Regions from separate parts of the Oceanobacillus sp. HCA-5259 genome, predicted to be linked through region 2. Evidence: riboswitches for the same ligand, from Rfam matches in the RefSeq annotation. Region 2 holds a riboswitch; each other region holds the start of a gene.

Region 1 (9,092 bases), on a different contig from region 2:
GTAATGAGCGAAAGCACCGATTGCATTACTTCCGCCACCAACACAAGCGACGACAGCTGCAGGGAGTTTCCCTTCCTTCGCCAGAATCTGACGTTTCGATTCTTCGCTGATGACAGATTGGAAGTATTTTACCATCTCGGGGTATGGATACGGGCCTACTGCCGAACCGATTAAATAAAAGGTCGTTTCGTGATTAGCGACAAGATCAGCAAATGCTTCATCCACCGCTTCCTTCAGACGTCCCCACCCTTTATCGACAGCTACGACTTCAGCCCCGAGGAGTTCCATCCGGAATACATTCAAGCGTTGTCTTTCAGTATCTTTTTTACCCATATAAATCGTGCACGGCAGTCCGACCATCGCACAAGCAGTCGCTGTCGCAACACCATGCTGACCTGCTCCAGTTTCCGCTATAATCCGCTCTGCACCGGTTCTCTTCGCTAAAAGAATCTGTCCGAGCACATTATTAATTTTATGGGCCCCTGTATGATTCAAGTCTTCACGCTTCAAATAAATTTTAGCCCCACCGACTTTTTCAGTCAGATTTTTCGCAAGGGTTAGTGGATTCTCACGTCCAACATACTCTTTCAAATAATACCGATATTCCTCAAGAAATTCGGGATTATCCTTATATTTCTCAAAAGCTGCACCAATTTCGTCTAAAATATCCTTCAAATCTTCCGGGACAAAGCTTCCTCCGAAATCACCAAAGTAACCTTTCTCTGCTACATTCTCTTTACTCAACTCTACTCATCTCCTACATGAAATTTCAAGATTCTCTTCATTATAAATAAAAAATGAAATAATTCAAGATTGTATTATAACTTTACTTTTTTCACTTTTTCCTATTACTGCCACGAAAAACCCTTGCACTGCGGGCATACTCCACATCCGCAACTTGCAGGCGAGAATTAACTACACGGGCTGCTGCAAAGAAATAATCAGATAATCGATTCATATACTTTAACGGAATTGGATCTAAATCTTCTTCCCGCTGATAAAGTTTTACAATCTGTCTTTCCGCTCTTCTTGCCACTGTTCTCGCAACGTGTAAATATGCAGCGGCCTCCGTTCCGCCTGGGAGAATAAATCGTTCAAGCTCTGGTGCCTCGTCTATTAAGACATCCATTCTCTCTTCCAAATACGTAATCATATCTTCAGAAAGCTCGTGAGGACGTTCTTTTTTCGATACATTAGAAAGCTCAGTTCCGCAGTCAAATAATTCATGCTGAATTTTTTCCAAATCAGCAATGAGGTCTTTGAACGGTTCTTTATTCTTATTGAGCCCAGCTACCGCAAGACCTACAAAAGAATTCGTTTCATCAATTGATCCGTAAGCTTCCACCCGAATATCATCCTTCGTCGTCATTCCACCTATTAACGCGGTCTTTCCTTTGTCACCAGCCCTTGTATACAGTCTCAAATGAATCGCTCCTTTTTTTGTTTTTATACTCTCAAGCAAACGTTTGATTTACCCCTGCTCAGCTGTTTTTTTCCTCTTTAACGTTTTGGAAATGGCCCTCTTCATTTCTTGATAAACAGCATTTCCTATTAGAGCACCTAACTCCGTCGCGGTTCCAGCATAATCCAATTCCTTCCCTTGTTGGGTTGCGGCAATTAAAATACTGTCTGTAGGAGTTCCTGTTGCGACCGTACCTGTCTTCCGGTCTTGAATAGCGAGGTCTCTTAACACTTGAGCCTTCGCCTCCGTTGCCGTGATCGTTGCCTGAATAAAGGCTTCTTCCGTTAAACTGCCATTTACAAAAACCCATGTATTAATCGTTCCCGGAGCAACTGGACCAACAAGCGGCTTTGCTCGTGAGCTGTCCACCGCATTTCCAACACTCGCTGTCACAACAACTAAGATTGAAAAACCATTACCCTCATAAATACCAAAACTGTAATCTTCCAAGACAATTGCCGTCATCATTCCAACCGTCTGAGCCGGCGGGAAACCTCGCCCTTTTAAATAAGCTCGCATTTCCTTCCGGTGATCATTACAATAATAATTCTCATCGACATGCCGATTGACAAAGTATTTATACCAGCCAATCCCTGCGCCAACGATACCAGAGGATATCGTTTTCAGCGGGAGATCTGAATGGAGTACGATTTGCTCTGTACTAAAAGAAAGGTTTGTTTCATCAATTGACCACAGTTTTTTTCCCTGCCACGTCTTCTTGCTTGGCATTAAATGCAGCTGTGGCTTGGCTATTTTAGAGTGGGCCTGCTTAATGACCTCTGTATCGAACACCGAGTTAATCAGTTCCTCAGAAAGCACTTCATCTGGATTTTCCAACGCTTTTGCTTCGCCCTCATCCATTAAAAGCAGGCGATCACAATAAAGGCTCGCAAGGTTTAAGTCATGCAAAATCGCCACGACTGTGAGGCCCTTTTCTTTTGCACTTTTTCTGAGCAAATCAAGCAATTCTTTTTGATAGGCTAAATCAAGATGGTTAGTTGGTTCGTCCAAAAGAAGAACTTTCGGTTGCTGCACGAGAGCTTGGGCCAGGAATATTCTCTGCTGTTCTCCTCCAGAATGTTCCATCACCGAGGTGTCCGCAAATTCAAGGATGTTCGTTTGCCGCATGACACGCTGAACGATTTCCTCATCTTCTTTTGTCCATGATCGGAACAAGCCGCTATGGTGCGCATAACGACCAAGTGACACCATTTCTTTTACTGTATAAGGAAAAACTTGGGGAGTGAGTTGGGGTAAGACGGCGATTTTCTTAGCTAATTCTTTCTTAGAGTAATCGGCAATGTTTCTCCCCGCTACTTCAATTTTTCCCTGTTGCAGATCGAGCAGTCCACTAATCATATTGATTAAAGTTGTCTTCCCACTGCCATTTGGTCCTAGAATTCCAAAAAACTCTCCTTCATTTACGGAAAAACTAATGTTTTTTACAATCTCTTCACCATCATAGCCACCCGAGGCATTTTTAATTAAAAGCATGGTTCACCTCTCAACTTCTTCTCCGTTGTTTAATTAATATTATCGCAAATACCGGTGCACCTACTAAAGCTGTAATCACTCCGACAGGCAATACTTGAGGTGAGATAATTGTCCGCGATAATAAATCGGTCAATATAAGAAAGCTCGCTCCAATAATCATCGACAACGGCAACAAATGGACATGATCAGAACCCCATAGCTTTCTAGTTAAATGCGGGATAACTAAACCGACAAAGCCAATTGTCCCGGATACGGCAACCGCTGCACCTGTGAGGATGGAACCAGCAATAAGAATAAGCATTTTCCTTTTGCCAACGTCAACGCCTAAATGCTGGGCCCGTTCTTCGCCAAGCGACATCGCATTCAGTTCTTTTGTATTCATTAATAAAATGAGTGAGCCAAGAATAAAGAAAGGGAGAATGATTCCAACATAGCGCCAGCCTCGCATCGATACACTGCCAAGCAGCCAACCGATAATCTGCTGCAACTCATCCCCTGTTAAAGCGATAATTAATGAAATAACCGACCCTAAGAACGCGCTGAAAATGATTCCCGTAAGAATAATCGTTTCTACGCGCATCGTCCGGTCAATTTTTCGTGCAAAGTAAAGCACAATTATAATGGTCGCTAACGCTGTTACAATGCTTAAAAACGGCAAAGTAAACATCCCGATAACCGGTAGTGATATTCCGAAAAACAATGTTGCAACAGCACCAACGGAGGCCCCAGAAGATACTCCAAGAATATATGGTTCCGCGAGCGGATTCCTTAGCAGTCCTTGGAAGGCCGCTCCCGCAATTGCGAGTGAGGCCCCGACAAGTCCTGCCAACAGTACTCGTGGCAAACGAATCTCGTATACAATACTTACATACATTGGATCGACATCAGCACCAACGGGTAAGCGAAAGGCTTCGCTGCCAATCACTTTAACAATATCAAGAATCGGGACGGATACACTGCCAATCGAGATGGCAAAAAGCATCGCTCCAATAAGAAGCGTAAAAGAAATTCCATATTTTGTTACATTACTCTTCATCAAACAGCTCCGGATAAACCGCTTCAGCTAATTCTTTTGCCCCTTCTGTGAGTCTCGGACCGGAACGAGTAATCAAATCAGCATCAATATCATAAACTCTTTCATTCGTAACTGCTTCAACTACATCAAAACCATTTCGCGAAAGAACCTCTTCTTCTGGATTTTCAATATATGCACCGTAGGAAGTGATGATGACATCCGGATTCAGTTCAATGATTTCCTCTGGATCAAGCGCGAGCCATCCTTCATGCTCACCAGCGGCATTTTCAGCATGAATCATTTCCAACAGCTCATGAATAAACGTATGCTGACCTGCTGTATAAATATCCGGTGCAGGGGAATTTTCAAAGAAAACTGTCCGTATATCTTCCTCAGCTATCTCGGATGTAAGCTCACGAATCTCTTCAAATTCTGCTTCCATTTCCGCAATCAGTTCTTCTGCCTCTTCTTTAGAACCGATAACTTGTCCAATGGTTTCAATCGTCTCGTAAGTGCTCGCAATATCCTGCGCATCTTGAACGACGAATACTGGTATACCTGCAGTTTCAAGTTGTTCGAATGCTTCCTGTGCACTGCTCACCCCTAATTCATGGGCGAGGACAATATCCGGGTCAAGGCTAAGGATCAGTTCCACATTCAATTCCATGCCGCCAATTTTTTCAATTTCCTGTACTTCTTCCGGATAATTATCATGATCCGACACACCGACTACCTTATCCCCTTGTCCTAAAGCAAATGTAATTTCCGTATTGCTCGGGATCAATGAAACAATCCGCTCCGGTTCTTCCTCAAGCGTTATTTCATTATCTATTGCATCTGTGAGTGTCAGTGGATAATGATCACCGTTCGTTGACTCTTCTTCAGTTGTTTCATCTTTACCTGTATTTCCAGTTGCATCTTCATTGTCTGTCGCGCCTTGTCCGCAAGCAACTAGCAGACTAAGTAAGAACGCGAGCAGCAAACCCTGCCATAATCTTTTCATTTCCATTCCTCCAATAATAAATTCATTAAAAAAAGCATCCCACACAGTGTGAAGATGCTTCAGTAAATAGGTATACATCCATATAGACCCATCACCTGACTATCCTCGTAGTGCTGGCGTTACAGAATAGGCAGGTCTCCTGGCTCATGCTCATCACTCCGCTGCACCTTCCCATGCATTTAACGCACAGTGGTATTTACAGCTCGTTCGCACATACAGTGGCGGGACCGCGTTGGACTTACACCAACTTCCCTTTTAAGAATTCAACAATCGAATCCACCTATTTCTATTGCATTTCATTTTATCAAATGAATCTATATCATATCGTACACCTTTTTCATGTGAAAGTCATCTTTTTATTCTTGCCCGGGCAAGAAGGCAAATCAATATCTTATTTAACTTTTTCTATCGAGGATATTGAATGAATGGAAGAAGGATTCTACCATTCCTCAGCAAACTGCATTCTGGGTGTTTTCCCATTCGAAGGAGCGGAATGCGATGTAGGGAAAATAAACTGCGGTTGCTTTCCCTTGTGAGGAGATAGAGAGCTGGATTGGGAAAATAAACGGCGATTACTTTCCCTTGAGAGGAGATGGAGCGCTGGATTGGGAAAATAAACGGCAGTTACTTTCCCTTGGGAGGAGGTGGTGCTCTGGGATGGGAAAATAAACGGCGGTTACTTTCCCTTGGGAGGAGATGGAGCGCTGAAATGGGAAAATAAACGGCGGTTACTTTCCCTTGAGAGGAGATGGAACGCTGGGATGGGAAAATAAACGGCAATTACTTTCCCTTGAGATGAGACGGAGCGCTGGATTGGGAAAATAAACGGCAGTTACTTTCCCTTGGGAGGAGATGGAGCGCTGGATTGGGAAAATAAACGGCGATTATTTTCCCTTTAGATGAGATAGAGCGCTGGATTGGGAAAATAAACGGCGATTACTTTCCCTTGGGAAGAGATGGAACGCTGGAATGAGAAAATAAACTCCGATTAGTTTCCCTTGAGATGAGATGGAGCGCTGGAATGGGAAAATAAACGACGATTACTTTCCCTTGAGAATAGATGGAGCGCTGGAATGGGAAAATAAACTCCGATTAGTTTCCCTTAAGATGAGATGGAGCGCTGAATTGGGAAAGTAAACTGCGATTACTTTCCCTTGAAAAGAGATGGAGCACGGAATAGGGAAATTAACAGCGATTAACATTCCTCATAAGCGCGGATATAGCAATAGTAAAATAAACACAAAAAAACTGCTCCCTTGTCCCTTGACAGAAAGCAGTTTTCAATCAATTACTCTAACCCAAGTAAATTTTCAATCACGGAAACCACACGGTCGGCATATTTATTACATGCTTCTTTCGTTTCCGCTTCGACCATCACACGGACAAGTGGCTCGGTTCCGGATGGACGGACGAGCACACGGCCATTTTCACCGAGTTCTTTTTCCACCGCATCAATTTCTTCCAAAATAAGCGGGTTGGTCAATGCTTCATTCTTATCCGTTACTTTAACGTTTTTCAGAACTTGTGGGAATACTTGCATCTCTCCAGCTAATTCCGATAAAGGTTTCCCTGTATCTTTCATAACATTTACAAGCTGTAATGCAGTTAGCATACCGTCACCTGTCGTAATAAAATCGAGGAAAATGATATGACCGGATTGTTCTCCGCCAAGGTTGAATCCGCCCCTACGCATTTCCTCCATAACATAGCGGTCGCCTACATCGGTTTTATCACTATGCATGCCATTCTCTTCAAGCGCTTTATAAAAACCGATATTACTCATGACAGTTGAGACGATTGTATCTTCACGAAGTACGCCTTTTGACTTCATATATTTTCCACAAATATACATGATTTGGTCACCATCAACGATATTACCTTTCTCATCGACTGCAATTAAACGGTCACCATCTCCGTCAAATGCAAGACCAATATCTGCGCCCTTTTCCAATACAAGCTCTCTTACCGCTTCTGGATGAGTGGAACCTACACCGTCGTTAATATTCAAGCCATTCGGTGATGTGCCAATCGTGTAAATGTCTGCCTCGAGGTCCGCAAACAGATGAGTTGCAAGACTGGATGTTGCACCGTGTGCACAGTCGATAGCAATTGCAAGGCCGTCAAAGTCGTTATCAATCGTATCTTTTAAGAAAGAAATATACTTTTGTCCGCCTTCAAAATAAGCATTCACTGTACCGATGTTTGCTCCGACCGGTCGCGGAAGTTCGTCATCCTCATCGATAAGCTTTTCAATCTCTGCCTCCTGCTCATCCGTCAACTTAAAACCATCCGGACCGAAGAATTTAATTCCGTTATCTTCCACCGGATTGTGCGAAGCGGAAATCATAATACCTGCATCAGCACTCATTGATTTCGTTAAATAAGCCACTCCTGGAGTAGAGATGACGCCGAGACGCATGACTTCTGCACCGATAGAAAGTAAGCCTGCGAGCAAAGCTCCTTCAAGCATATGACCTGAGATACGTGTATCTCTTCCGATGATCACTTTCGGATTTTCCCTTTCCTTCGTTAGTACATATCCGCCGATTCGACCTAATTTATAGGCAAGTTCCGGTGTTAAATCTTTATTCGCCACACCTCGGACACCATCGGTCCCAAAATACTTCTTCATTCATACCTCTCCTTTTAATAAACCATCTAAAAGTCACTTACTTAAGTCTATTCGATTTCAACTGTGATTTCCTCAAACTCGGGAGTAACTGTCACATCTTCTACCTCATCCCATTCCACTTCAACTGGCACAAGATGTTCACCCGGTTCAAGCCCTGCCAAATTAACAAAGACGCGGAAATCATCAGGACTCAGCTCTCGAAGGAATGTTTCATTTCCTGTTACGGTAATATCCATTTCGGCTTTACTTGGCTCGACATACGTTACAGCTAGTCCGTCCTCAAGTTCTTCCTCTTCAATCGCCATGGCTTCTAGAACCCGTGCTTCTTCCACTTCAACCGTTACTTCAATTGTTTCCAATTTTCCTGTATATACACCATCCGGGAGATCGAAACCAACATCAATCGTTCCAGATTCCGTAATTTCCGAGAGATCGATTTCTTCCGTTGAGATGGAATCAATTTGTTCAAGAATGTCACTGACTGCAAAAATCTCAACCTCATCCAGATTAGCAGAAATGGACAACAAGGAAAAGTCCTCTGGTAATTCACCGGTTGTTTCAATATCAATTGGAACAACTTTGCTTGGACTCACGAAATCAACAGATATAACAACCGTCTCCCGGTCCAAGCGAACTTGCAGTTCATTTCCTTGCGTATCATACACATTCACCGGTACTTCTCGGTTCGAAATCGAAGTCTCCTGTCCGGCCACATCGACATAAATTTTAACGACACCGATTTGTTCCATAATTCTTCTGGATGTTGTAATTTGGACACTGGACTGATCTAATTCATAGCCCCCGACCTCTACTCCCGGCGGCAATTGATCGGTATTTAAAAATTCCACCGTTATCGGGTATTCCTGACTTGCCCTTTCCTCGATGGATACCTCGATTGTTTTCGGCTCTATATAAACGCTAATATCATCAGAAACCGTATGCTGCAATTCTACCGTATGATTTCCCTCTCCAAGTCCCTGTAGGTCTACGTAGACGGTAAAATTACGATTGAAAATAGCAGGCATAATCGTTGCGGGAGAACCTTCTAATGTCACAGTTGCATATTCCGGAACCCCACTTACGACATAATCATCCGAATTAATATCGATTTCCACTGGAACATCATCAAGTGTTTGGGTTTGTAAATTCCTTCCCGGAATAGAAGATTCAGAGCTGGATGAATTGGATTCTACATTCACGAAAATAAATAAAGTAATGGCAAAGCCAAGCGCTAATACACGAATAAACCATTTACTTTGAAACCAATTATCCATTTTCATTCCCCCTCCGTTTTTTCGTCTTCTCAGAGGTCATTGGAAGCAAGGATAAATGTTCTTTTAATAATTCTGTTAAAGCTTCTTCCGTTAAATCACGATGCAGCTTGCCATTTATCGTGCAAGATATCGCACCTGTTTCCTCTGAAACGACAATAGTAAGGGCATCTGTTACTTCACTGATCCCCATTGCAGCTCTGTGTCTCGTTCCC
Region 2 (6,520 bases):
ATGAAATTTGGGTCGGAAAACGAGATGAATCCTTTTTCTCAGGTGACTATGCATTCAGAATATCGAAAATACAAATTCCGTGAGCAACATGACAGTATTCCGGACATATAGAAGGTTATCAATCCCTATTGACCAGCTCATTTCGCCTAAGAGGAGCTATCAACGTCAGGATGTTAAGATTCCTAAATACCCCACTTCCCGCTTAAGACTTGCTCGGAAAAATGGTGTAAGACCACGAATAAATGAAATCAATAATAAAAACAATCCCCCAAACCATTGAAATGTTATACATCATTTCATTTGCATAAGGTGATGCCAAGTAATTGTCATCACCAATCCACGAAAGATCAGTCAGGTAATTCATCGCCTGATTGAGATCCTTTATTCCATAGCTCCAGAAAACAATCTGGACGGCTGCGAATATAAGTAAATGGAAAATGGAGCTGTATCGATTGATTTTGGCAATATATTTCGGGTCTTTTTGTCTCCTGATGATTTCTTTATCCCTTTCAGTAAGTAAGTCGATACCGCGCAAATTACCAATCTTCAAGCGCATCCAACGGTCCAACTTCCGGAAATCATTGATGCCAAAAGTGCACGCATACAAAATAAAAATCAAAATAACAATTTGAAACATCGAAATCTCGCCTGTTTCCCGGTAAATAAGGAGAGCAAGCACTCCCTCAACGATAAATAAGCCGAGAAAAGACAGCAGAAAGATAAGACTTAAATTCCGTTTGTTGAAAAAATAGCGGATGACCCCGAATAGAATTAATGAGATAAAGGACAGTATCTCTGCAGCGATAAAAATTTCCCATTGATGTTGGATTAGAAAGGTCATTTGGTGGCTCTCCCCTTTTGGAATTGGTTTAGGTTAATATGAAAAACACTCACTTGTAGTTTTACGGCGGAAGTGAGTGTTTGGTTTCAATGATTGCGCCTATAAATTCTCTTAAAACCATCGGATATGACTAAGTTGTATTTTTAACCTGTCTAGCTTTCTCTTGAATTTCCCCCGTTTATCGGTGATTAGTTGGATTTCAGATTTCAAAGCAATCTTTTCTGCCACGGTTTCGATTGTCAAGTTCTCTGTATTAATCCGTTCCTGGAAAATATCATGCGATAGTCCTGCGATACATCGATTGAAACATGAGGGAAACCCAATATATGAAGGTTGGGATATACAGTCCGTAATAAATCCATGATTCTGTTCAACTAACATTCAGTGGGAGAGGTAAGGATATCCCCACTGAATGAGTTTCACTTTATGGCACGGGTTGCAATATCGGCGGTCCACCTAAAGACGAATCTTTAAGTCTTTTATAAGCAACATAAAAGGAGATCATTGCACCGATAACAAAGAACATGGCTGAAACAAAGGAAAGTTCTTCTAAAGATATTATCTCATTTGAAGAGTTTGTTGATTTTGATTCTTGTGGTGATGACATAATGAGTACACCTCCAAATATCTTTTCCTTCTTTAATGTATTCAAGCGGAGAAAATATTTTACTCTTTTTAAAGGAAGACAGCCTTCAGATAATAACCTACCCGCCGATTGCCTTCCAGCCATGCGAAAAGTATTAATTATAAACTCGTATAAAGATAGGAATAATCATGTTAAAATACTGTTATAGAAAGGTTTTAAAAAAGAGCATTTCTAAGAAAGGAGTTAAAAGGTTATGGATATCCATCTATTCGTCCTAATTTTCACCATCATTTTCATGCTCCACAACCTAGAAGAAATCATGACAATTGAAAAATGGTTCAACAAAACGTATCCAAGAATTCGCAAAAGAATCCCTGCTTTTGTAGAAGAAGAACTCAGGAAATTTGAGACAATGAATGCAGCCAGATTTTCTTTCGTTGTATTTTTACTTTCTATCCCAGTAGCTATTCTGATTGTAATTACAACAATAACTGAGCACTATCTTCTATTTCTCGGGTTAAATCTGTTATTTGCTTTAAATATTTTTACCTATCCCGTACAATCCTTATACTTACGCAGCTATACTCCAGGTCTTTGGACTTCTGTATCACTGATCATTCCTTATTATATTATTCTTTCTTATCATATATCTAATACTGGTTTATTAACATTCAACAATTTATTAGGTGCAGTCGTAATTCTAATCTTGTTTATTCCTATTTTTCTCCTCAGTCATAAAGCAGCAGAAAAATGGAACTAACTCCTCGAGACAAAATTCAACAGTAGCAAATCTTGTCCTTTACTTAGCATCCGACGAATCCAGTTATTCCACTTGTTCTGAGTTTATCGTGGATGGTGGAATTACCGCAATATAATAAAATTTTCACACCAAAAAAACGACAGAGATTATCTAAAAATATTCCCTGTCGCTTTTTATTAGACGAAATGTGCTCTTACTCAATCCCCTCTGCTATTTGCAGAAACAATTCTTTCGGCATTTCAGATTCTTCGCCAATTAATTCAAGAAACACATCTTCATGTTCCCAAGTGAGACACATGAAACCATCATCATCAACCGCCAGATTACCTTCATTACCATTAATAGTGATTGTCTCCGTCTCTTCCCCTTCAAACATTCCATCATAATCCTCTTGTGAAGGATAGATGCTAAATACGAAGCCGTTCCAATCTTCATCCTCATAAATGAGATAGACCATCTCTGACTCATCATCCGAGGAATAATAGGATTCCGTCATTTCATAGCCCTCCGGTACGAATGTAACATCGGGAATCGTATAATCTACATTTTCCTTAATTTCCTCAAGTGACATTTCTTCCTCGAGAAATGCAAAATCTTCTTCCCATTCCTCTTCCGTTACAGCATTTTCTTTTACTTCTTCTGGAATTTCAATTGGCTCAACTTCATTCACATTCGACACCGTAGCTTCCGCTGTAACTTGAATAGATTCACCGTCCATTTCAAATTCCGCCTGAACAGTTTGTGATTGGATCAACATTGACTCTTTATCAACCTTCATTTCGGTCTCAAAACTGTTAATCGTAATGTCGGAAAGGTCTTCTTCCAAGTCAATATCCATCGTCAAATCTCCCATTGATGTATCGAAATATGGTTCGATTAATTCCTCAAATTCTTCTCCCTCACCGGTTAACGCAAGGATATACTGATCCTCTTCCTCCGTCATTTCAAATTGATCAGCAAACGCCTCTAGTTTTTCAAGTTCACCTTCATTTAATTGGTCAAAGCTCTCTAGTCCCATTTCTTCTTCATCCGTAATGAACCATTCACCGAACATGTTCATATACACTTCTTCACCAACGATATATGTCTCCACATCCATAGAAATTCCAGTCATCCCCATCGTCATGTCTAAATAAAGTGTGTCCGGATCATGTGTGACGTCAGCCGTACCTTCAATCGATACAATCATATCCATAATCTCTGTATCGATCTTCATCTCTGTCGTATAACTTTCTAAATCAGCATTCGCTTGAATTGCCTGCTCCAACACTTGGCCTTCTGTTAACGGCTCCTTATCTTCCCCACAAGCGGCAAGCAGTAAGAAGCTTGCCATTATCAATAAGGCAATGGTTTTTCTCATCTCTTTTTCCCCCTTTTACTTATGCAACATCTTTAAAAATAACAATTGAAAAAGTGACCCCTAACTCCTCTCTCATGTAGACATGTATAGGAAAATCCCTTTTGTAAAACTAAAGAATATTATACCCCAATACTTGGTAAATGGGGATAGTTATTTAGATGGATATGAATTTTATTTTTTAGTAAAATGAAACTTAATTACTTGCCACTCGTATGTAAGATATAAATGTATGAATCGGAGGATATTTAATGAAAAAGTATCTTGTCTTTATCATTAGTTTTATTGTAATGTTCACCGTATTCCAGGTACTGTCTGGCATGTTTCTAACATGGATATATACTCCGAATATTAGTTCAGCTTGGAGCATGCGTACTGGTCTCTCCCAGGAAACCGTTATTACAGGCTGCAATTCATTTGGGCTACCATTGTTTACTGCTGCGCTTGCTGCTTCTGTTGCTTATGTGACCTTCGTGAAGTTTGCAAGGCGTAGGAAAGAAAATATTAAATGATGAAAACAAAGGCGCAAGCGCCCTTGCAGGTTAAAAACGCGACGTCCTGTCGCAACACCTGCACTAGCACATCCTGTGCGTCGTAGCAACGTACAAACTGGAGCACTCCGGAATGAGATAAAGGAAACACAACGAACGATAGTGAGTTGATGTTGACTTTCACCACAAGGGTATAAAGGCGACTAAGCCTCACAAAGACCGCTCGGCAAGTCTTCTTTATCGATTGGAGGAGTGTGAAGTTTGATAGTTGCTGGGCGCTGGAGCCGGACGTAGCTAGCCCCGGATACCTAAGTTATCACAGCATTTTTATTTTATAGTTTCATGTATAATGGGAAAGAGGCAGGATTCTTTCTTACCTGCCCTCTGAATACTCCCGTATCTGCATCCGTCGACTTTTCCTTATTTGCGCACTTTGAAACAGACGCTTCTCCTCCTCCGTTTCCGGAATCACGCCACTCACTTTGGTTGGAATTCCTTCACTATTAATTGCAACCATCGTCAGAATTGCAGTAGTCGTCGTTGTTATTTCGCCTGTATCCAAATGCTGGCATTCCACTTTCACATACACTTCCATCGAGGTTCTGCCCGTAGAGACGACGACCGCCTCCAATTTTAATATATCACCCGCCTTAGCAGTTGAGAGAAAATTCACCGTATCGATCGATGCCGTGACGACCACACTCCCGCTATGCTTCATAGCAGCAATCGCCGCTATTTCGTCAATTGATGCTAAAACAGTTCCTCCAAAAATTGTTCCCATATGGTTTGTATCCGGAGGTAAAACAAGCTTCGTCTGAATTGTTCTCGAAATTGTCGCTGGTAATTTTTCTTCCATTTCATAACCTCTTCTCTGTTCTTTGAAGTGACCGCTTAAGAGACTTCGGGAGAGTTTTTAAGGAAATGAAAAAACCCATCAGAACTGATGGGTATAATAAAGATAGCATCCTCAATAAAACAGTAATCTTTTACCGTTAAAAGTCAGAATAAACCTCATTATACCTTCCCAGCTCCCGAAGAAGATAACTTTCATAATAATGGCAGGTCTCCTGACTTATGCTTCATCCTACTCTAATTCCTTCCCGTCCAAGACAGTGGATTTACTTATTTCGTCAGCATTTACAGTTGCGGGTACAGTTCTGGTTTCACACCAGATTCCCTATTAAGTCTCCTTAGACACCATGATTACGGGTCTTATCGTATGTAGTTATTTTCCATAAAAAGCTAAGTATTGTATCAAGCATAGTATAGATTGTTTAAATTAGCAATGTTAATGGAAGTTTATTAAAAACGAAACATAAACATATAGCAAATGTGGAACGTAATAATGAATAATTAGAAATAATCATTACAATATTCGCTAACTTTAAAAGAGGAGTGATCTGTTGAGCGACTGGATTCCAAGACTTATATTGCTCATTGTCGCAGTACCCTTTGTTTGGTATTTTGTTGCATTAAGTAAGAATGTAAGTAAAACAGAGAAAGAGCATGATCGGGATATGTCATATGAGATCAATCCGTTTACAGGATTGAAAATGCCATCAAGTGATTCAAGGAAAGATAAGGAAAAAAGAGAATAAACCGCTTAACAAAATTAGGGGGGAGCGACAAGCACTCCCCCATTACTCTCTTATAACGGCCACATCTCAATATTTTCTGCCATTTCCCAGAACATGTATTCAAATTTACTTGTTTTTACAACAATATCTTCAAGCGCTTGCAACTCTTTTTCAGATTTTCCTGCTGCGTAATCGTTAATGAGCTTCTGGCAGTTTTCGGCAAGCTCGGTGAATCCTTCTGAGGAATACATTTGAATCCAATTACCGTAAAACTCATGCTCTAATGACTCTGGGTTTTTCGCTAATTCTTTTCCAATATAGTTATAGCTCCATGCACAGGCCAGCACAGATGCAATCGCATTCTCTACACCGCCAAGCTGGGAAACATTCAGCATATAACTTGTATAAGCAGTCATCGTTGCTGATGGTTCAGTTTCCTCGAGTTCTTCACTTGTAATACCAAAGCGGGCTGCATATTCCCTGTGTAATTCCATTTCCATGTTCAATGTCCCGTGCAATAGATTCGCAAACATCGTCATCGTATGTAAATCCGGTGACTTTGCGCTCCCGATTGCAAAAACTCTCGAATACTCAATTAAATAGACATAGTCCTGCTTCATATAATGCTTGAACTTTTCCTTATCGAGCGTCCCATCCCCGATTCCCTTTACAAACGGATGCTCCAAGTAAGCTTCCCAAATTGGCTGGACCTTTTTCCACAGACGATCTGTAAACTGTTCACTCATGATTTATTCCTCCCTTTTTGGTATAGAACCTCTCTACACCACAAAGGGTATGTCTCGATTTGCCGAAAGCCTTTCGTTACATGTGTATGAAACACTTTTACCTTTCCCATTAAAAAAGACCGCTCTTTTTATAATGGAAAAAGGCGGTCTGCGCGTAACATG
Region 3 (9,092 bases), on a different contig from region 2:
ATCTAGTAGATGCTGAAACGGAAGCAGCAGTGGGGCTTGAGATTAATGCGAACCATATCCGCAGTGTGCGGGATGGTAACGTAACTGCAGTTGGAAAACCGCTCCATATCGGAAGGACAACCCATATATGGGAAGTTAAAATTACGGATGAAGCAACAGGCAAGCTTGTCTGTGTATCCCGTTGTACAATCGCAGTCATTCAGAAATAAGCATTTATAATTATGATGGTGAAGAAAGAATGAGTAGACAGAACAGGAAACTAGGGTTTTTCTTTGTTATTATCGGTGCAACATTTTGGGGAGTCGGTGGTACGGTTTCCCAAAAACTTTTTCAAGATTTCCAAATTGAAGTAGATTGGCTTGTTACCGTCCGATTGCTTGTTTCTGGAATCTTATTATTAACGATTCAATATCTCACAAGGGATAAGAAACAAGTATTCGATGTTTGGAAAAATAAGCGGAATGCGTTCCAGCTTCTTATATTCGGACTTTTTGGTATGCTTGCGGTCCAATATACGTATATGGCTTCGATAAATCACGGAAACGCGGCTGTTGCTACCCTATTACAATATCAAGCGCCAATTATGATTATCGCCTATTTATTGGTACGGAGACAGATGAAGTTAAGAAGAATTGATTTTGTAACTGTCTTCCTTTCTTTGAGCGGCTGTTTCTTTTTACTGACGAATGGATCGTTATCAGGATTATCTGTCCCCGCACCGGCAGTCATGTGGGGAATTCTGTCAGGGGTCGCTTTCGCTTTTTACACATTATATGCTGCTTCCCTCCTCGCCTATTTCGATTCCCTCGTTATTGTCGGCTGGGCGATGGTCATTGGAGGCTTCACGTTAAGCTTTATCCATCCACCATGGCAAATGGATTTCGCGGCGCTCCCACTAGAAGGGTATCTTTATTTATTTTTCGTCGTGATTTTTGGAACGATGATTGCTTTTTGGTTTTTCATCGAGAGTTTACATAGTCTTTCACCAAAGGAAACGAGTTTAATAGGTAGCTTAGAGCCGCTCGCCGCAGTTTTAACGACTGTATTTTGGCTGAAAGAGCCATTCGGATCGTTTCAATGGCTTGGCACAGCTTGTGTGATTGCGATGATTGTCTTTATGGCTTTAGCAGATAGTGAGAAAGCTGAGATTGAATGAGGAAGAGACATTCAGGAGTATGGCCTGGATGTCTTTTTATGCTTTTTTACTTTTGACATTTCCTTTAAAATACTCTATAGTTTCCTTCGTTAACTATTACCCTAGGTAACTAATTTTCGCAGGAGGAGGTTAAAACTTGGAAGGATTCTTTCAGCGTTATTTAAGCTTATATCGCCCGCTCATTAGCAAATTGAATGAACTATTAAGCGATCATGGACTTTCCTATTCCTTATGGCAAGTTATCTTTTACTTAAATAATAACGGGTCCTCTACATTAGTTGAGATTGCGAACTACTATAATGTGGAGAAACCAACAATCACAAGGAGAGTTCACCGCTTGGAAGAAATGCAAATTATAAAACCAATTCCGAGTGAAGACAGAAGAGAGAAGATTATTCAATTAACGGATTTGGGTAAAGAGATTTATCGAACATGCAGAATAAAAATAACGGATTTAGAAAATCATGTCATGGAAGGTATCACGAAGGAAGAGCAACTAGCTGCTTATCATATCTTCCCTAAATTACAAGAGAATATTAGAAAGGATAATGAACGTGAGTAAACCGAAACTATGGACAAAGGATTTCATCATTACTGCCATGATTAACTTTTTCCTGACGATGGTCTTTTACTTATTAATTGTCATCATGGCGGTCTACGCTTCTAACGAATATCAAGCTTCCACAAGCCTTGCTGGGCTCGTAACTGGAATCTTTATTATCGGCACGCTGATCGGAAGACTATTAGCTGGGCGAAATATTGAGTTGATCGGCCGGCGGAAAACATTATTTATTGGCCTAATTCTTTTTACGATTATGAGTATTTTTTATCTTTTTAGTGCGAGTATCTATTCGCTATTAATTGTGCGACTGTTGCATGGATTTACACTTGGAATAGCGAGTACAGCAGCTGGAACAATTGTTGCTGACCTGATTCCGGCATCTCGAAAAGCTGAAGGGATCGGCTATTACAGTATGAGTGCAACTTTGGCTGCAGCTATTGGTCCATTCTTTGGGCTTTATCTAAGTCAAAACACGAGCTATTCGATTATTTTTGGTTTCTGTTTACTATTGGGGGTTATTAGTTTAATTACAGCATTTCTAATCAATGTGCCAAAAGTAGACTTTTCAATAGAAGAGTTAGAGGAGAAAGGATTTAAAATCTCTAATTTTATCGAACCAAGGGCGATGTCTATTGCAATTATTGTTCTCGTGCTAGGTCTTTGCTATTCGAGTGTGCTTTCTTATATTAACTTTTATGCCGCAGAAAAAAACCTCGTTGAAGTGGCGAGTTTCTTCTTTCTCGTCTACTCTGTGGCAATCTTACTATCACGCCCTTTCACTGGCCGCTTAATGGATTTGAAAGGAGCAAACTATGTCATGTATCCAGCTTTTGTGATTTTTACAGCTGGAATGCTGCTTCTAAGTACAGCAAGTGGCGGGATGACTCTATTATTGTCTGGATTTCTGATTGGTCTTGGGTTTGGGAATATCCAGTCCTGCTCACAGGCTATCGCAGTTAAGCTGACCCCGCCTCACCGATTAGGACTCGCTACATCAACCTATTTTATTGCGCTTGATGCAGGGCTTGGGTTCGGCCCTTATCTGCTCGGATTCATTATACCTTTAATAGGTTACAGTTCCCTTTACGGTATTTTAGGTTTTGTAGTATTAGCTTCAACCGTGCTTTATTTCTTCTTGTATGGTAGAAAAGAGAAGCAAATGCTAAGAATAACATAACAAAAATCCGAACAATCTAAGGTAGAAGTTCCTCCTAGATTGTTCGGATTTTCCTATCTAACAAACGATTCTTTTATCGCGCATTAACGGTCTGTAATACCCCCACTGAATGAAGTTTCACTTTATAAGTCGTCAAACCCGTTCAAATCACTTACTTTTGTATAGGCACGTGACTTTTGCTCAAAGAAGTCTGTCTTCGTTCCATCAAAGTTATCTACATATGCGCGAATCCATTTCATCGGATTATCGAAGTAACCATCATATATCTCACTTAAGCCCAACATACGTAACATCTTATTCGCTCGATATTTAATATAGCCTTCCATTTCATCTAAATCAATTCCATCAACATGAGCTAATACATATCTGGACCAATTAATCTCTTGTTCCACCGAATGACGGAACGCATCATATACCCACTCATTGAACGCTTCCGTATTATACTCCGGATTCTCAGCTAGTGTTGCGCGGAACAATTCGCCAATATATCTTCCGTGCTCGAGCTCGTCCCGATTAATATAGCTGATCATCGTACTAGTTCCTACCATTTTATTATTTCGTGCTAAGTTATAAAAGAAGGCAAATCCGGAATAGAAAAACATTCCCTCCAGCAGAGAAGTATAGACCATGACTTTTAATATGTTTTTGATTGTCGGATTCTCTGCAAATTCATTATAAACTTTGATAATCCGTTCGTTCCGTTTTAGGAGAACTGGATCTGTCCGGCCTAACTCGAATGACTTATTCTGTTCATCCAACGACACGACAGATGATAAAACATACGAGTAGCTCTCATTATGCACAGCCTCTTGCTGCGAAATTACAGCCATAATGGATTGTACGGATGGATCGGTTGCGTATAAAGATAATAACAAGGCCGTCCGTGTCTGTGGTGCATCTAACGTAGACAGTAATCCGATAATCTTCAAATAGGCATCCTGTTCATCCTTCGTCAACTCGGGAAACTGCCTAATATCGGAAGACATATTGATTTCATCCGCTTGCCAGTAGTTTCCTAGTAACTTTTTGTAAATCTGATACCAATGGGGATATGCAATATCATTCCAATTTAAAATACCACTGGACTTCCCCCCAAAAATCCCTGTTGATTTATTAGGGTTTTTTGGTTCTAACGTTCTAGCTTTTTTTAAAACTACAGTCATATTTGTATTCCCTGCCTCTTTTAATTTTCTATTCTTACTCACTCTATACGCCTACTGTCACCCAGCTCTTCTGCTCTTTTTCTTTTCTTACACTTTCTACAATTCCATCTACCCAATTGGAAACTTTTATCTCCTGGCTTCCCCTTGGGGACTGTTCTATTTTCAAACCTTCCCATGGACTATTGTAAAATCTAGCTAGTTTCGTAACTGCAAGACAGAACATCTCTTCCCCGCCAAATTGGGTTTCGCCTGAGCCAAACACGGCAATATTATCCGGCTTATAGCCGACATCCGCTACAAAGTCTTTTACTTCAGCCGGGGTACTACCCAGATCCCATGTAAACGTCCCTAACATGACGATATCGTAATTACTTAACTCAGGAAAATAGGCACCCATACCAATTTCATATAATTCAGGTTGATAACCGTGATGATTTAATCGATCCTGGATCATCTCCGCTATTTCCTCGGTATTGCCACTAAAACTATGATAAGCAATGAGTATGTTCATTTATTTCACTCCTGTTTATAACGTACGATTAATCCCTTTGTCATCGATTCCTTTGGGCAGAGATATGGGAAAGTAAAAACTTTCCCATATCCATTATTGACACCACTCACATTCTTCAATATCTGTAGAAGAAGAGCGTACATAGTAAGTTGTTTTCAGTCCGCTCTTCCAAGCCTGTAGATGCAAGTCTAGTAAAACAGAAGCCCGGATCGTGTTCGGCACATACATGTTAAATGAAATCCCTTGGTCTACGTGTTTCTGGCGCATTGCATTCTGTTTCACCGACCAGCGCTGGTCAACAATATAAGCGGAACGTCTGTAGATATGGTAATTATTGTGGTCCATATCTGGTGCCGTTACAGGCATTTTAAAGTCTTTCTTCTCTTCATGATAGAAAGGTTTAAACACTGGGTCGATTCCTGCAGTAGAGCCGGCAATAATCGAAGTAGACGCATTCGGTGCAACAGCCATTACATAACCATTGCGGATTCCGGTTTCTTTCACCCGCTCCTTCAATGCCATCCACTCTTCGGAATCATCGTACCCTCTGTTATCAAAGTACTCTCCTGTACTCCATTTACTTCCTTCAAATACTTGATAGCTGCCTTTTTCTTCCGCTAAATCTGCTGATGCAGAAATCGCTAAGTAGGCGATTTTTTCATAAATTGCATCGGTATATTCTACAGCTTGCTCTGATTCCCACTCAATTCCTTCTTTTGCAAGCAGATGGTGGAATCCAAATGTACCTAGACCAATCGCTCTATACTTTTGGTTCGTGAGCGTTGCTTGTAATAATGGCAACGTATTGATATCAATGACATTATCAAGCATGCGAACTTGAATTTTGATGAGGCGTTCCAATACATTATCTGGTACAGCCTTTCCTAAGTTGACGGAGCTCAGGTTACAAACAACAAAATCACCAGGCTTGTATTTTTTCACAACGGCATTTTCTTCCGTGAGATATTGCTGGACAAACTCTGTCGGGGATTGGTTTTGCGTAATCTCCGTACATAAATTCGTGCAATAAATCATCCCAGTATGAGAGTTCGCATTCCGGCGGTTCACTTCATCTCGGTAAAACATGAATGGTGCCCCTGTTTCAAGCTGGGACCGCATGATTCTCTTCATAATTTCAATTGCAGGTACTTTCTTTTTCGAATCTAAATTAGCGTTAATGCATGCTTGATATTTCTTGCGCCATTCTCCATCACCTTTCTTCTCATCGTAGAAATCTTCTAGAGAGAAGCCCATCACCTCACGAACTTCATGAGGGTCAAATAAATACCAGTCTCCTCTGTTCTCCACTTGTTCCATAAATAAGTCTGGCATACTTACCCCTGTGTAGATATCATGGGCTCGTAATCTTTCGTCCCCATTATTTAGCTTCAAATCAAGAAATTCCTCAATATCGCGATGCCATACATCTAAATAAACCGAAATTGCACCTTTTCTAGTACCAAGCTGATCAACACTTACCGCCGTGTTATTTAACTGTTTAATCCATGGTACAACCCCACTAGACATCCCTTTAAATCCTCTAATTGAACTGCCCCTCGCTCGGACTTTACCCATGTAAACCCCAATTCCACCGCCATTTTTCGACAGTTGGGCAACATCGCTATTACTATCATAAATGCCTTCTAAACTATCATTTACCGTATCGATAAAACAACTCGACAATTGCCCGTGACTCTTCCCTGCATTAGCCAATGTTGGTGTCGCAACCGTCATATATAAATTACTCAGCGCCCAGTATGCTTCTAGAACGTGCTTCGTGCGACCCTCAGCTGGTTCTTCTTGCATAAGATGCATCGCAATAACCATCCAGCGCTCTTGTGGCAATTCATAGATATTCTTTTCATGATCCATTGCAAGATAACGAGTTGCCAATGTATAAATGCCAGGGTACGTAAATAATAAATCCCTTTCCTGTTCAAGTGACTCACCAAAATAATCAATTTCCCCTTTCGTGTAGCTTGAAAGAAGATTAGTAGAATAAATTCCTTTATCGGTCAATTGCTTTAATAAATCGTAGAAGGGACCATACGAAAGAGAAGCGTCATAACCCCTATTTTCTGCAGCCTTTTGATAGAGTTCATGCAAATAAATTCGTGTAGCAAAATAAGTCCAGTCTGGTGATACTTCGTCTATATTTTCAAGGGCATGGTTAATTAGAGCATCATAAAATTCATCCCTCATTTGGTCAGAATTCCAGAGTCCTTCCACTTTTTCTTTATATTTTTCGGTTTGAATATTTAATCCCTTGGCCCATTCATCAATTAATTCAATCCCTTTAGAACTTTTAGTTTGACTCATTGTTTGCATTTTATTTCCTCCCTTTATGTAAACACATTAAAAAAACCGTTCATTTTCGGGATGAACGGCAGGAAAAAACGACAAAATGCATAAAAAAATACACACTTCTTATCGTTTTACCTTTCTTACACCCCGAAGAAACAAAACTTGCAAGTTATGGCAGGTCTCCTGGCTTGTGCTTCTTCCTACTATAGCCCTTCCCATATCGTCACCTAACAGCAAGCGATATAGTGGTTTACTAATTCGTCCACACGTACAGTTGCGGGGGCAGCTCCAGCTTTTAACTGGATTCCCTTTTAAACAGTTATCTTGTCACCATTACTTATATACTACATTTAGTATTAAATTGCCTTGTCAAGCACTATATATTGAATTCTATCATAGAGTATACCCGTTTTCAACAATTAATAACTTACGAAAAGGTTCCGTTAGCTGAAGGAAAATTTACTCAAATGTTACAGACCGTTAATACGTGCTAAATTTAAATATTAAATTTCCTTATGCGATATTGAAGGCTCTGTCTGCTTATACCAAGAATCTTTGCAGTTTGTGTTATATTATAGTTATTTTCTAAAAGTTTTCGTTTAATATATTCCTTTTCCAACTGTTCCATTCTAACTCGCAGCTTTCTCGAATGAAAATCGATTATAGGGGGACTATCCTTGCTGTTTCTATCATTGTCTCTCTTATATTTATTATGGTTTCGAAAACGAGTGGGTAAATGATGAACTTGAATTTCCTTTTCTTCAACTACTAGATTCATCGCACCTTCAATAGTATGCTCTAACTCTCTTACATTCCCTGGCCAGTCGTGTTCATAGAGTAATTCTTTTGCTTCCGCACTAACATTCTTTATATTCATTTGAAAAAGTGTATTGTATTTATTAATAAATTCCGTCGTTAAAGGCATAATATCTACTTTTCTTTCACGCAAGGGGGGGATGAATAAAGTTACGACACTCAAACGATAAAATAAATCTTTCCTTATTCGATTTTCCATAATCATATCGGCCGGGTCTTCATTAATCGTTGCGATAATACGAACGTCCACCTTTTTATCCTTTGTATCCCCTATTCTTCTTACTGTTCTTTCTTGCAGCACTCTCAAGAGTTTTGCTTGAAGGGAAGCGTCTAAAGAATTAATCTCGTCAAGTAACAAAGTTCCACCATCTGCTTGTTCAAATAGACCGGGTGAATCTATCGCATCCGTGAAGGCCCCTTTCTTTGTACCAAATAATAAACTCTCCATTAAACTTTCGGGTATTGCTGCACAATTCTGGGCGACAAAAGGAGCAGATGACCTTGCACTACCATTATGGATACTTTGCGCAAATAATTCCTTACCAGTTCCTGTTTCGCCAACAATAAGAACAGATGAAGTTGTTCGAGTTGCTAGTTTTGCATCTTCAATTACCGTAGCAAATTCTTCACTATCTCCAATAATTTGATCAAATGTAAATTTGGTGTTTTTCCTCTGTAACACATTTTCCTTAATAACTTGTTCTAATTGAGTGATATCTTTTGCTATCTCGACTGCCTCAGTAATCTTTCCATCTTTTATAATTGGAAAAGTATCATTAATTGTCGTGATTTCTTTTCCAATATTATTAAAGTAAGTTTGTTTAATCCCTCTAGTTTCTTTCCCGGTTGTTAATGTATGGACAAGTGTACTATGCTGATTTTCCTTAAATGAAAAAACTTCTAATACATCCTTATCCAATACGTCAGCTGCTTCCATTGATTCAATTTCCATCATTTTTTTGTTATAAATAATTGTTTTCCCTTGATTATTAATTACGTGGATACCAACATTCACTTCATCCAGCAACTGTTCATATAGTTTATTTCTATGCTTTAGTGCTTGCAGATCCATTACATCATTTCCCATGAAAGTGTTCCCTCCCTATTATCAGCTTAATGGAAATATACTGTAATAGCAAAATAATTTTGCACGGTTATGCGCTTTTTAAAAATAACGCAAATTTATTTTGCATCTCTTTTTATTAAAACCTTGATAAGTCAACACTTAAATAGTTGGCATGATTTTTGCTATTTATACAAGCAAGCGAAATTTTATAAGGAGAGTGGATTCTATGTTAACACCGTATAAGCACGAACCATTTACAGACTTCTCAATAGAGAGCAATCGCAAAAGATTGGAATCTGAGTTAGAAAAAATTGAAAGAAAACTCGGGGGAACTTAT
Region 4 (9,092 bases), on a different contig from region 2:
AGCTTGCTCGGAGGAGTTCGGATAAGTGAAATTTAAATTTCTCGTTGATAGAAGTTCCATTTGATGACCTCCTTGCCTTCCGTCCAAATCGGTAAACTGATAAGTACAGTCCAACTAAGAAGATAGAACCAGCTGTATCCCTGTAACATGATAGATTCCAATACCGGTGTCAGCGTGAGTATCGTTTTATTGCTCTTCCAACCGATTAGGGTCAGCAGACTAAGTAGAAGAAGAAAAACGAGCACCGCCCAATCCCGAGACTTCCAGAGATAAGCTTCATATTGACTTCTTTTCTGTAAGCCATACCCGCGCGCTGACATGGAATCAGCGGTTTGTACTGCTTCTTCAAGCGAGTAGGTTAATAGAATGTGAATAAATAACATGCCATTTTGTGCTTTCTCCCGTAGTTTCCCATCTTTCATGGAAACACCCTTCATTTCCTGCACGTCCTGAATATCCGCCAATCGTTTGCGAAATAGCGGCATAAAGCGAAGGGCGAGCATAAGAATCAACGCCCATTTCGGAAAGAATTTGGAAAAAAGATAGAGAAACTTATCGGACGTCATGACAATATTAAAGGTTGTGAATAAAGCTAATATCCCTGACAAAGTAAGAGCGATCATGGCACCTTGAATGATCGCTTCCAAGTAAAAGGCCCGTGAAAAGAGTTCAAAGAGCACAATATTCCCTTGCTGGTTAAAAAGAGGTGTGAACACAAAAACGAACAGAGCTAAAAAGATAATCATGTATTTCCATTTATTCAGCTCGACCCCTTTATCAAGGATAAGATTCACAAAAATAATAGAAAGGAGAGCTGCGGTTAAAAAAACCGGATGCTGATTCATCATCAAACCGGCAATAACAATGATGTAGTAGAGCAATAGGACAAATGGGTGAAAGGAACGGAATCCTCTAAGCATGTATCATCCATCCTTTAGTCTTCCAAGTAATTCTTTGTGTATCTCCAGTGCACTTTATACCCGTCAAAAATCTCATAGGCATCAGCACTTCGCGGAATCATAATTCCTTCAACAAAAACATTCCAGCCACTAAGCGGACCTGCATCAAATTCGCCGAGACCACCAATGCTTTTTACATAAGCGCTTGCTCCAGAACCGGTATAATCAACACTAATTCCTTTACTGCTTAATGCACGTAATGTAGCGGCAAGAGCTGTTTCACCGTCCGTGATTTCAACTTCGGTCGGTGCTAGATTTGGTCCGTTTAAGTCACCTGGACTTTCAACCGATACGAATGCTGTCTTTTTTGGAGCAGGTTTTGCTTCTTCTTTCGGTTTTGGGTTGGAGTTAGGTTGTTCATTCTTAGGCTGACTAGGTGTATTAGTATTTTTGCTATCGCTCGATTTAGATGTACCCGTATTTGCAGACTGCTTATTGGAGTTTCCGGCTGAATGGTTGGTATAATCCTTTTGTTGATTGGTATTAGGTGTTGACTCATTTGAATTAGTAGATTCATTCGTTGATTGGTTTGCGTCCGTCTTCGTTGTTGTCGATTCGTTGTCCGTATCCTCGGATGCATCCGCAACTGTACTTTCTTTCTCTTCTTTCTTGGTATTTTCCTCTGATGCTTCACTCTCCTCTGCATCTTCATCATCAGCTTTTTCAGTGTTAGAACGAACTTTGATTAATTCTTTCGTTTCCATAGAGACTGCCGATGTTGGAATAACTGATATCTTTTCCACTTGGATGGCTGCTTGTTGGCCACCACATGCTACAAGTAGAATCATAGAAAAGGTGATAAGGGCTAAACGGAATACCTGCTTCATAACAAACATCCTTTCTTTAAAAGGGTAGAATAATCCACTGGTAGTCAGCGGATTATCCATAGAGTGAAACTTCAATCAGTGGGGGTTTTTCTTCATCCTCATTGATTGTTAGTTGAACGAATCGGAGTGCTAGCGTCCGTTATCTCCCGCCTAAACTTTCACGAAGACCCTAAAGTTTTGAGGTGGGAGTTTTACGGACGGTTACACCGGGATAAATATTACTCTGTAACTTTATTTCTGCGCTTAATATACAATAGAGCACCGGCTGCGATTAGGATGAATCCTAATGCTAAGAGATTAAACATATTTGTTGCTGTCATTGGCAGTTTCTTACCTTTTTTATCTTTGTCATTATCTACCAGTGGCGGGGTTGCTCCGTCTTTATCATCGTCGGCAGGATCTTTTTGTCCTGTATCATGTTTAAATACTCCAAATGTGCTAAGGTGATCGGTTGTTAGGGTGACAAATCCGGCTGTTGCATCATAAGTGCTGCCAGATAAAACGTCCCAGCTTTCCGTTTCTTCATTGAAATGGAATGCTTTTATTTGGTTAGCATCGAGCCCTTGCACTGCGTCTGCGTCAACTGCCAAGCCAATGATAATATCATGATTAAACTCGGAAACAATCGTTCCATCCACGGTTAAGGTAAAGTCATAGACAGCACCGATTGCTTCTTTAACACTTTGTTCAGCGAGATTGACTTCAATTGTTTCACCAAGTTCACGTAATTGTTTCACTACAGGAACAGGAATCGTGATGATCGTATCTCCGTTATTAATAACGAGCGGCTTGTCTGCCTGAACAAGGTAGTCGGCAGCTTCAGCTTCTACCGCAACTGTAAAATTAGCTAATTTGTCTGCATGATGGGGTGTTACTACGACAGCATGTTCAGTTTCATATTGGTGCAGGTTGTCTTTTGTTATGATAACTTTATTCGGATCGTCAGATGGATTGTTTTTGTCATTGTCCCCATCGTTATCACCGTCATCCTTGTCATCGCCAGGCTCTTTCGGATCTTCCTTCTTATCAAACTTAAACACTGGACCAGTACCATTCTTGAATTGATCATAAGCAACTAATGCTAATGCCCCTTGGTTGATTGCGAAAACACTTGAAACATCATCTTCCGGTAAATGTTTAAAGCTGCCATCTTCCATTTGGAAGCTGATAAGGTGTTCTAGTAAGTTTCCGCCAGATTTTGTAAAGGCATCGCTTGTTGCGTCAACTCCGACAGCGGATAGGCCGATAATGACCATTGCAGCGGATTCCGCTGAATACCCGCCATTAAACTCTTCATCGTATCCGCCTTTATCCCCTTGTTGTTTGCTCATAGCTTTAACTGCTCGGTCAAGTGCAGCCTTCACGTCCGCATCATCCGCATAAGCGCTTAAAGCAAGCAGGCCCATCCCAGTAATATCCGGGCTTGGTCTTTCACCAAAGAAGGACCAGCCGCCTGCATCCAGCTCCATCTCAAGGAATGCTTCAATGATGCTGTCCCGTGTCCAGTCTGTACCTTCTGGGATCGGATAATTGAAACTATCAATTGCGAGCAAGCTATAAACGAGTTGGTTACTTAATGGCATTTTTTCATTCAGTAACATCTCAATCAAGTTGATGCCGTTTATATCTGTTGCATCATACCCGGCAGAAGTTAAGATAATAATGTTTTTTGCAATTTCTGTAGCATTCCCTGAGTAATCATCATTGATGGAAGCGGCTACTTCTTCGGCCATGTCATTTGAAACATCAGCACCAGCAGAGTGAAGGGCGGAGAATCCGTACCAGTCCATTTCAGCTGGATTGGACGAGAGATAATTGATTACAGCTTGGAGGGCTTCTGTATAATCTTTATCCGCAACTACCTGTTCTTTATCTTTTTTCTTATCTTTTTCATTTACAGGTGGCTCTTCTGATTTCTCATCTTCTTCATCAGCCGGTTCTTCCGGTTCACACGAGTCATCGACGACAAGTTCAAGCGTGTCGCCATCTTTAACCGTATGACCGAGTAACCCAACTTGCATCATGTCGCCATTCATATAGGTCGACCAGTATTCACAATCTCTTTCTAATGGTTCACCTAAGTAATTCACAAATGTTAAGTATTCGGAATCAACGCTCACATCTACTTTTACATTTTGATTTGCAGCAGCTTTAATTAGAGCGTCATAGGCAGTCGTGTATTGTGGCATGGATACAGTAGTCTCTGTAATAACTGTCTCCCCATTTGCATCTACTGCAGAAACCGCAACATCAAATACTTGAGGTTCGGCTGCAAGGTCTGTAAGAATAAATTGAATATTATCCCCGTTCGTTACTTCAGTTGAACTTGCTCCCATGTCTTGGAATAGACCATTCACATAAAAGGACCAGAAGTTCGATTCGGGATCAGCAGCTACTCCGCCAATACCCGTAATCATCTCGCCAAAGTCATAGCTGTCCCATTCGAGTTGATCATCTACTTCTCTAATCACATCAAAGGCAGTATCCCCATTTGAAATTTCCACTGCTATAGTGTCTAATACTGCAGAACCATCTTCATCAACAGCGGAGATGGTGACAGCATTCTCCAAGTTTGCTGCATTTACGGTTTGCAGGCCGAATAATCCAGATTGCGAGAGAAATAGAATGGCAGTCATCACCACGATAAACAGTTGCTGTAATCTACTATTTCGAACCATTTGTATACCCCCATCTTACGTATTTTTACCAATAAAAAAACATCTCTACCTTTAGAGATGTATAACAAAGCAAGCGTTATCAATCATGGATCAATCCATAATACATAACTACTATCAGCCACACCTCCTATCCTCGTAGGTTTATAAATTGGCGCTAAAATAGGCAGGTCTCCTGGCTTATGTTCATCGCTCTCCATTGCCTTCCCATAATAAAACAGTGGCTTATGAATGAAGAACTCGCATTTACAGTGGCGGGACCGCGCCGGATTTTCACCGACTTCCCTTTTCATGATTTTAAAATAAAAATCAACCTATTTTTTCGCATATTTAGTTGTTGAAAGGGGAGAAAAAGTTTCTCCAGATACTATGTATTAACTATGACTTAAGTATAGCAAAAATTATGAGTTTGTCTATGGGGGGAAAGAAAAGGACTTTCTTCATTAACAATTCAACTAGCTGCCGATATAAATAATGTGCCCACGCAATAGCTGCTCAATTTGATAAGGATAAAGGTTAGTGAATCCATAGTTAACTAATATTATCAATCAAATGTTTGTTTTAACAAATTCTCATTTATATAGTGCTAGATTCAGGATTTGTTACAGTTTCAATTTCATGCCTTCATGTGTTGCTCTAAATCCTAATTGTTCATAGAATCGCCGTGCCTCTGTTCTTTTTTTATCAGTCGTAAGCTGGATCAAATGACAGCCGCGTTCTTTTGCTCGTTCGATTGCCCATTGAATTAGCAGCTTGCCCACACCTTGTCCACGTGCGGAAGCAGATATCCTGACACCTTCAATCGTTGCACGCCAGCCTCCTTGGTAAGTGATGGAAGGCGTAAAGGTGATTTGCTGCACTCCGATGATCTCCTTGCCAATACACGCTACAATCAATTCATTATTTGGATCTGAATCAATTGCAAAAAAGGCTTCTCGATAACGATTTGGGAGAGGTTTTTCGTACTTCTCCCGAGAAGCACCAAGTACATCATCCGCAAGCAAGGCGACGATACGTTCCAAATCCTCTACGGTTGCTTTCCTAAAACTAATGTCAGATTCCATTCTCATTTCCCCCCAGTTTATTGAGAAATTCCTATATAATCATTTATTTTCACTATAAGTATATACAAATAGCCTAATTACTCAACTTTAAAGATTGAAAAATTGGCCTTTCATCACTATTCATGAGTTTCGTATCTGGGATAAATTCATCGATGTATTCATCATCCCCGTTTTTTAATTGGTAATCCATCGGAATCTCTTTTACATTTTTTAAAAAAGAGGGATTTTCAAATACTAATTGAAAACTTAACCTGACTTTATTGGCATCTGAAAAGTGCTTATCTAGCGTTATCCTAATTTCATGCACTTATCAGAATCAGGGGCTTTTTTTATTATAAAAATACTGCTCATCATATTTTTTACCTATACTATTAGAGTGTGATAATATTAGCATTGGTTAACGGTTAAAGGAGCGAGGGCGATAACATGTCAGCAAATAAAGATGAAATCATATTACGAGGATTAAAAGAAAATAACTTGAAAAATATAGATTTGAATCTGCCAAAAGAGAAGATCATCGTTTTCACAGGCCTTTCCGGTTCAGGAAAAAGCTCAGTCGTCTTTGATACATTAGCTACCGAGAGCAGAAGACAGATGACATTGAATTATCCTCACTATGTCCGGAATCAAATGCCGAAGTTTGAGCGTCCCCAAGCTGATCTTATGCAGAATTTAAGCCCGGTTGTTGTCGTGGAACAGCGGCAATCAGGAGGAAATTCACGTTCAACGGTCGGCACGTATATGGATATCCATCCATTGATTCGCTTATTGTTCTCTAGGATTGGTGAGCCAGCAATTGGCTCTGCGACAGACTTTTCTAGTCAAAGTGCGTTCGGCGGTTGTCCGGAATGTAGCGGCTTCGGCGAGGTCATTGCACCAGATTTGAGAAAAATTGTGGATGAAGAGAAGTCACTCCGGGAATACACAGTAAAATTTAAACCTTTATCTCCTTCTGGCTGGCAAGGTAGATGGATGATGACATGCGGTTTATTTGATCCGGATAAACCAATCAAAGATTACCCGGAAGACAAGCGTCGACTGTTATTATATGGCCCGCCAGAGGGGGAGAAAGTGAATGCACCCTTTCATACAAAACATGGACCACAACCCCATGATTGGGACGGAATCCTGCCCCGTTTTACACGGCTTTACATTAACAGGGATATTTCCAAATTGAAAGGAATCACCCAAGATGATGTCCTCGCGATGTCGACACGTTCCCTCTGTCCAACCTGCCAAGGGTCAGGACTGAATCCAAAAGTGTTGGAAAGCCGTATCAATGGCTTAAATATCGCGGAGTATGACCACTTGGAACTGACAGACGTTCTAAAAGAATTACAGAAAATAACCGACCCGCTCGGAGAATCAATCGCCCAGCAGGCTATTCCCCATGTGACCCAACTTGTTGAAATGGGGCTAGGCTATTTGAGTCTATCAAGAAAAATGGGCACATTGTCTGGTGGTGAAGCGCAAAGGGTAAAAATCGCCCGGCATTTAGGAAGCAGTCTCAACAATATTACATATATTTTCGATGAGCCGAGCGCAGGGCTTCATCCGGAAGAAGTGGAAATGTTGCTTAACATGTTGCACCATATTAAAGCCCAGCATAATTCCGTTATCGTGATCGAACATGATGTATCGGTGATCAAGGCAGCAGATGAAATTATTGAGATGGGACCAGGAGCTGGGATCCATGGTGGAAAAATCATTTACCAGGGCAAGTTGGAAGGGTTGGAAAATTCAGGAGCAGCAACAAGTTTAAATGAAAAAATAAAAATCAATCAAAATCCCAGGAAGCAAAATGAATTTTTCACCATAAACAAAGCGACGAACAATAATTTGAAAAATATAAGCGTAAGCCTTCCGAAGTATACGTTAGTCTCCGTCTGTGGTGTCTCCGGTTCTGGTAAAAGTTCTCTTTTGACGGAAGCATTTACAGAACAGTACCCTGAAACAATTACGGTTGGGCAAGGAAGTATCGGCATTTCTAACCGTTCAACCTTAGCAACCTACATGGGGATCATGGATGATATCCGTGCCATATTTGCGAAAGAAACGGGGCAGCCAGCAGGATTGTTTAGTTTCAACTCGTTAGGTGCCTGTCCCGTTTGTAAAGGCAAAGGGGCTGTCATGCCTGACGTGGCATTCGCGGATCCAGTAACGATTTCTTGTGAAGCGTGTGGCGGGACGAGGTATTCAGATGAAGCTTTATCTTACCGCTACCAAGGTAACAATATCGTGGAAATATTAGAGCTAACGATAGACGAGGCGCTCGACTTTTTTAGAATGCCGAAAATCATCAAGCGCGTGAATACGTTAAAAGATGTCGGGTTAGGGTATCTAACCTTAGGACAGACGACAAGTTCACTAAGCGGAGGCGAAGTCCAGCGATTGAAACTGGCAAGCCATTTACAAAAAGAGGGGCAAATTTATTTATTGGATGAACCTTCTTTAGGACTTCATACGAAAGATAATAATAAACTTCTTGATGTATTCCAGAAGCTTGTGAACAGAGGGAATTCTGTTATCATCATTGAACACAATCTAGACTTTATCGCGGCAAGTGATTGGGTAATTGAGATGGGTCCAGGCGGAGGAAAAGAAGGCGGTCAGATTATATTTGAAGGAACACCGGAAGCAATGTTGAAAGCTCGGACTGTGACAGCGAAATGGTTGCGGGCTGGTATTGGAGAAAGATGAATAAAAAGTGGTGTTCATGGGAAAGTGATGAATATCACTTTTTATTTCACTTTACCTACTTCGGATAAAGAATTGATAAACGAACAAAATAGAATCAAACATCTAACTGTGGAAAGAGGAAATTAAATGAGTACAGCCGCGAAGCAACAAAGAATTACAAAAATAAAAAAGATATTACGGGCATTGGCAGTTGTTATTGGAGCTTTTATCACAGCATATGGACTAGAGTCGGTACTCATCCCTAACAACGTGTCTGACGGAGGAGTGACAGGTTTAAGTATCGTTGCTTCTCAATTATTCGGTTTGCCTCTAGGCATTTTACTTGCTGTATTGAATATCCCATTCATTTACTTAGGATATAAACAAATAGGAAAAAGCTTTGCCATTTATTCTGTTCTTGGCATCGCCTCTCTCGCATACGGGACAAGCATTATGCACCATATACCAATTATTGTTCAAGGGGATACATTATTAATAACCGTTGTAGGTGGTATTATCATCGGTTTCGGTATCGGCCTGGCATTACGAAATGGTGGAGCACTAGATGGGATTGATATGTTAGCAGTATTACTTTCCCGGAAATTACCATTTGGCACAAGTGACCTTATCTTATTTTTAAATTTATTTGTATTTGTGATTGTTTCTTTCGTTTTTGGTTTACAAGGGGCTTTCTTATCAGCAATTGCATATTACATTGCATCTAGAGTAATTCCCATTGTTGAAGAAGGCTTAAGCGGTTCTAAAACATATAAAATCATCACGAGTCAACCAGACATAATGGCGGAAACGATCCGTGACCGTTTAGGTCGGATGGCAACTTATAATCTCGTTGAAGGCAGTTATACAAATGGAAAATTCAAAGAAATC

The links. Region 2 has a riboswitch for cobalamin ahead of WKU33_RS00370 (acyl-CoA thioesterase). Riboswitches for the same ligand answer to the same signal wherever they lie in the genome.
Region 1: it holds a riboswitch for cobalamin, as region 2 does, so the genes downstream of both, WKU33_RS13245 (ABC transporter substrate-binding protein) here and WKU33_RS00370 (acyl-CoA thioesterase) in region 2, are expected to answer to the same signal.
Region 3: it holds a riboswitch for cobalamin, as region 2 does, so the genes downstream of both, WKU33_RS15625 (ribonucleoside-diphosphate reductase subunit alpha) here and WKU33_RS00370 (acyl-CoA thioesterase) in region 2, are expected to answer to the same signal.
Region 4: it holds a riboswitch for cobalamin, as region 2 does, so the genes downstream of both, WKU33_RS03385 (DUF4430 domain-containing protein) here and WKU33_RS00370 (acyl-CoA thioesterase) in region 2, are expected to answer to the same signal.

Annotation. Positions count from the first base shown of each region.
Region 1 covers NZ_JBBKBV010000025.1:25,583-34,674, forward strand. The annotation lists gene trpB (tryptophan synthase subunit beta) at 1-744, opposite strand, end outside; gene WKU33_RS13230 (cob(I)yrinic acid a,c-diamide adenosyltransferase) at 836-1,423, opposite strand; gene WKU33_RS13235 (adenosylcobinamide amidohydrolase) at 1,472-2,956, opposite strand; gene WKU33_RS13240 (FecCD family ABC transporter permease) at 2,967-3,992, opposite strand; gene WKU33_RS13245 (ABC transporter substrate-binding protein) at 3,982-4,974, opposite strand; cobalamin riboswitch at 5,087-5,273, opposite strand; gene glmM (phosphoglucosamine mutase) at 6,263-7,606, opposite strand; gene WKU33_RS13255 (CdaR family protein) at 7,654-8,880, opposite strand; gene cdaA (diadenylate cyclase CdaA) at 8,873-9,092, opposite strand, start outside.
Region 2 covers NZ_JBBKBV010000001.1:80,237-86,756, reverse strand. The annotation lists gene WKU33_RS00400 (hypothetical protein) at 203-841, opposite strand; gene WKU33_RS00395 (hypothetical protein) at 1,266-1,571, opposite strand; gene WKU33_RS00390 (HXXEE domain-containing protein) at 1,681-2,187, shown strand; partial or broken gene WKU33_RS00385 (SDR family oxidoreductase) at 2,210-2,302, shown strand; gene WKU33_RS00380 (DUF4367 domain-containing protein) at 2,381-3,547, opposite strand; gene WKU33_RS00375 (hypothetical protein) at 3,796-4,056, shown strand; gene WKU33_RS00370 (acyl-CoA thioesterase) at 4,409-4,891, opposite strand; cobalamin riboswitch at 5,076-5,252, opposite strand; gene WKU33_RS00365 (hypothetical protein) at 5,439-5,633, shown strand; gene tenA (thiaminase II) at 5,684-6,358, opposite strand.
Region 3 covers NZ_JBBKBV010000036.1:2,213-11,304, forward strand. The annotation lists gene WKU33_RS15595 (PaaI family thioesterase) at 1-209, shown strand, start outside; gene WKU33_RS15600 (EamA family transporter) at 239-1,156, shown strand; gene WKU33_RS15605 (MarR family winged helix-turn-helix transcriptional regulator) at 1,293-1,718, shown strand; gene WKU33_RS15610 (MFS transporter) at 1,705-2,895, shown strand; gene WKU33_RS15615 (ribonucleotide-diphosphate reductase subunit beta) at 3,018-4,058, opposite strand; gene WKU33_RS15620 (flavodoxin) at 4,102-4,569, opposite strand; gene WKU33_RS15625 (ribonucleoside-diphosphate reductase subunit alpha) at 4,663-6,897, opposite strand; cobalamin riboswitch at 7,030-7,223, opposite strand; gene WKU33_RS15630 (sigma-54 interaction domain-containing protein) at 7,370-8,776, opposite strand; gene pruA (L-glutamate gamma-semialdehyde dehydrogenase) at 8,982-9,092, shown strand, end outside.
Region 4 covers NZ_JBBKBV010000003.1:180,370-189,461, reverse strand. The annotation lists gene WKU33_RS03400 (ABC transporter ATP-binding protein) at 1-60, opposite strand, end outside; gene WKU33_RS03395 (energy-coupling factor transporter transmembrane component T) at 33-920, opposite strand; gene WKU33_RS03390 (DUF4430 domain-containing protein) at 935-1,786, opposite strand; gene WKU33_RS03385 (DUF4430 domain-containing protein) at 2,005-4,464, opposite strand; cobalamin riboswitch at 4,610-4,794, opposite strand; gene WKU33_RS03380 (GNAT family N-acetyltransferase) at 5,064-5,525, opposite strand; gene WKU33_RS03375 (ATP-binding cassette domain-containing protein) at 5,952-8,225, shown strand; gene WKU33_RS03370 (YitT family protein) at 8,352-9,092, shown strand, end outside.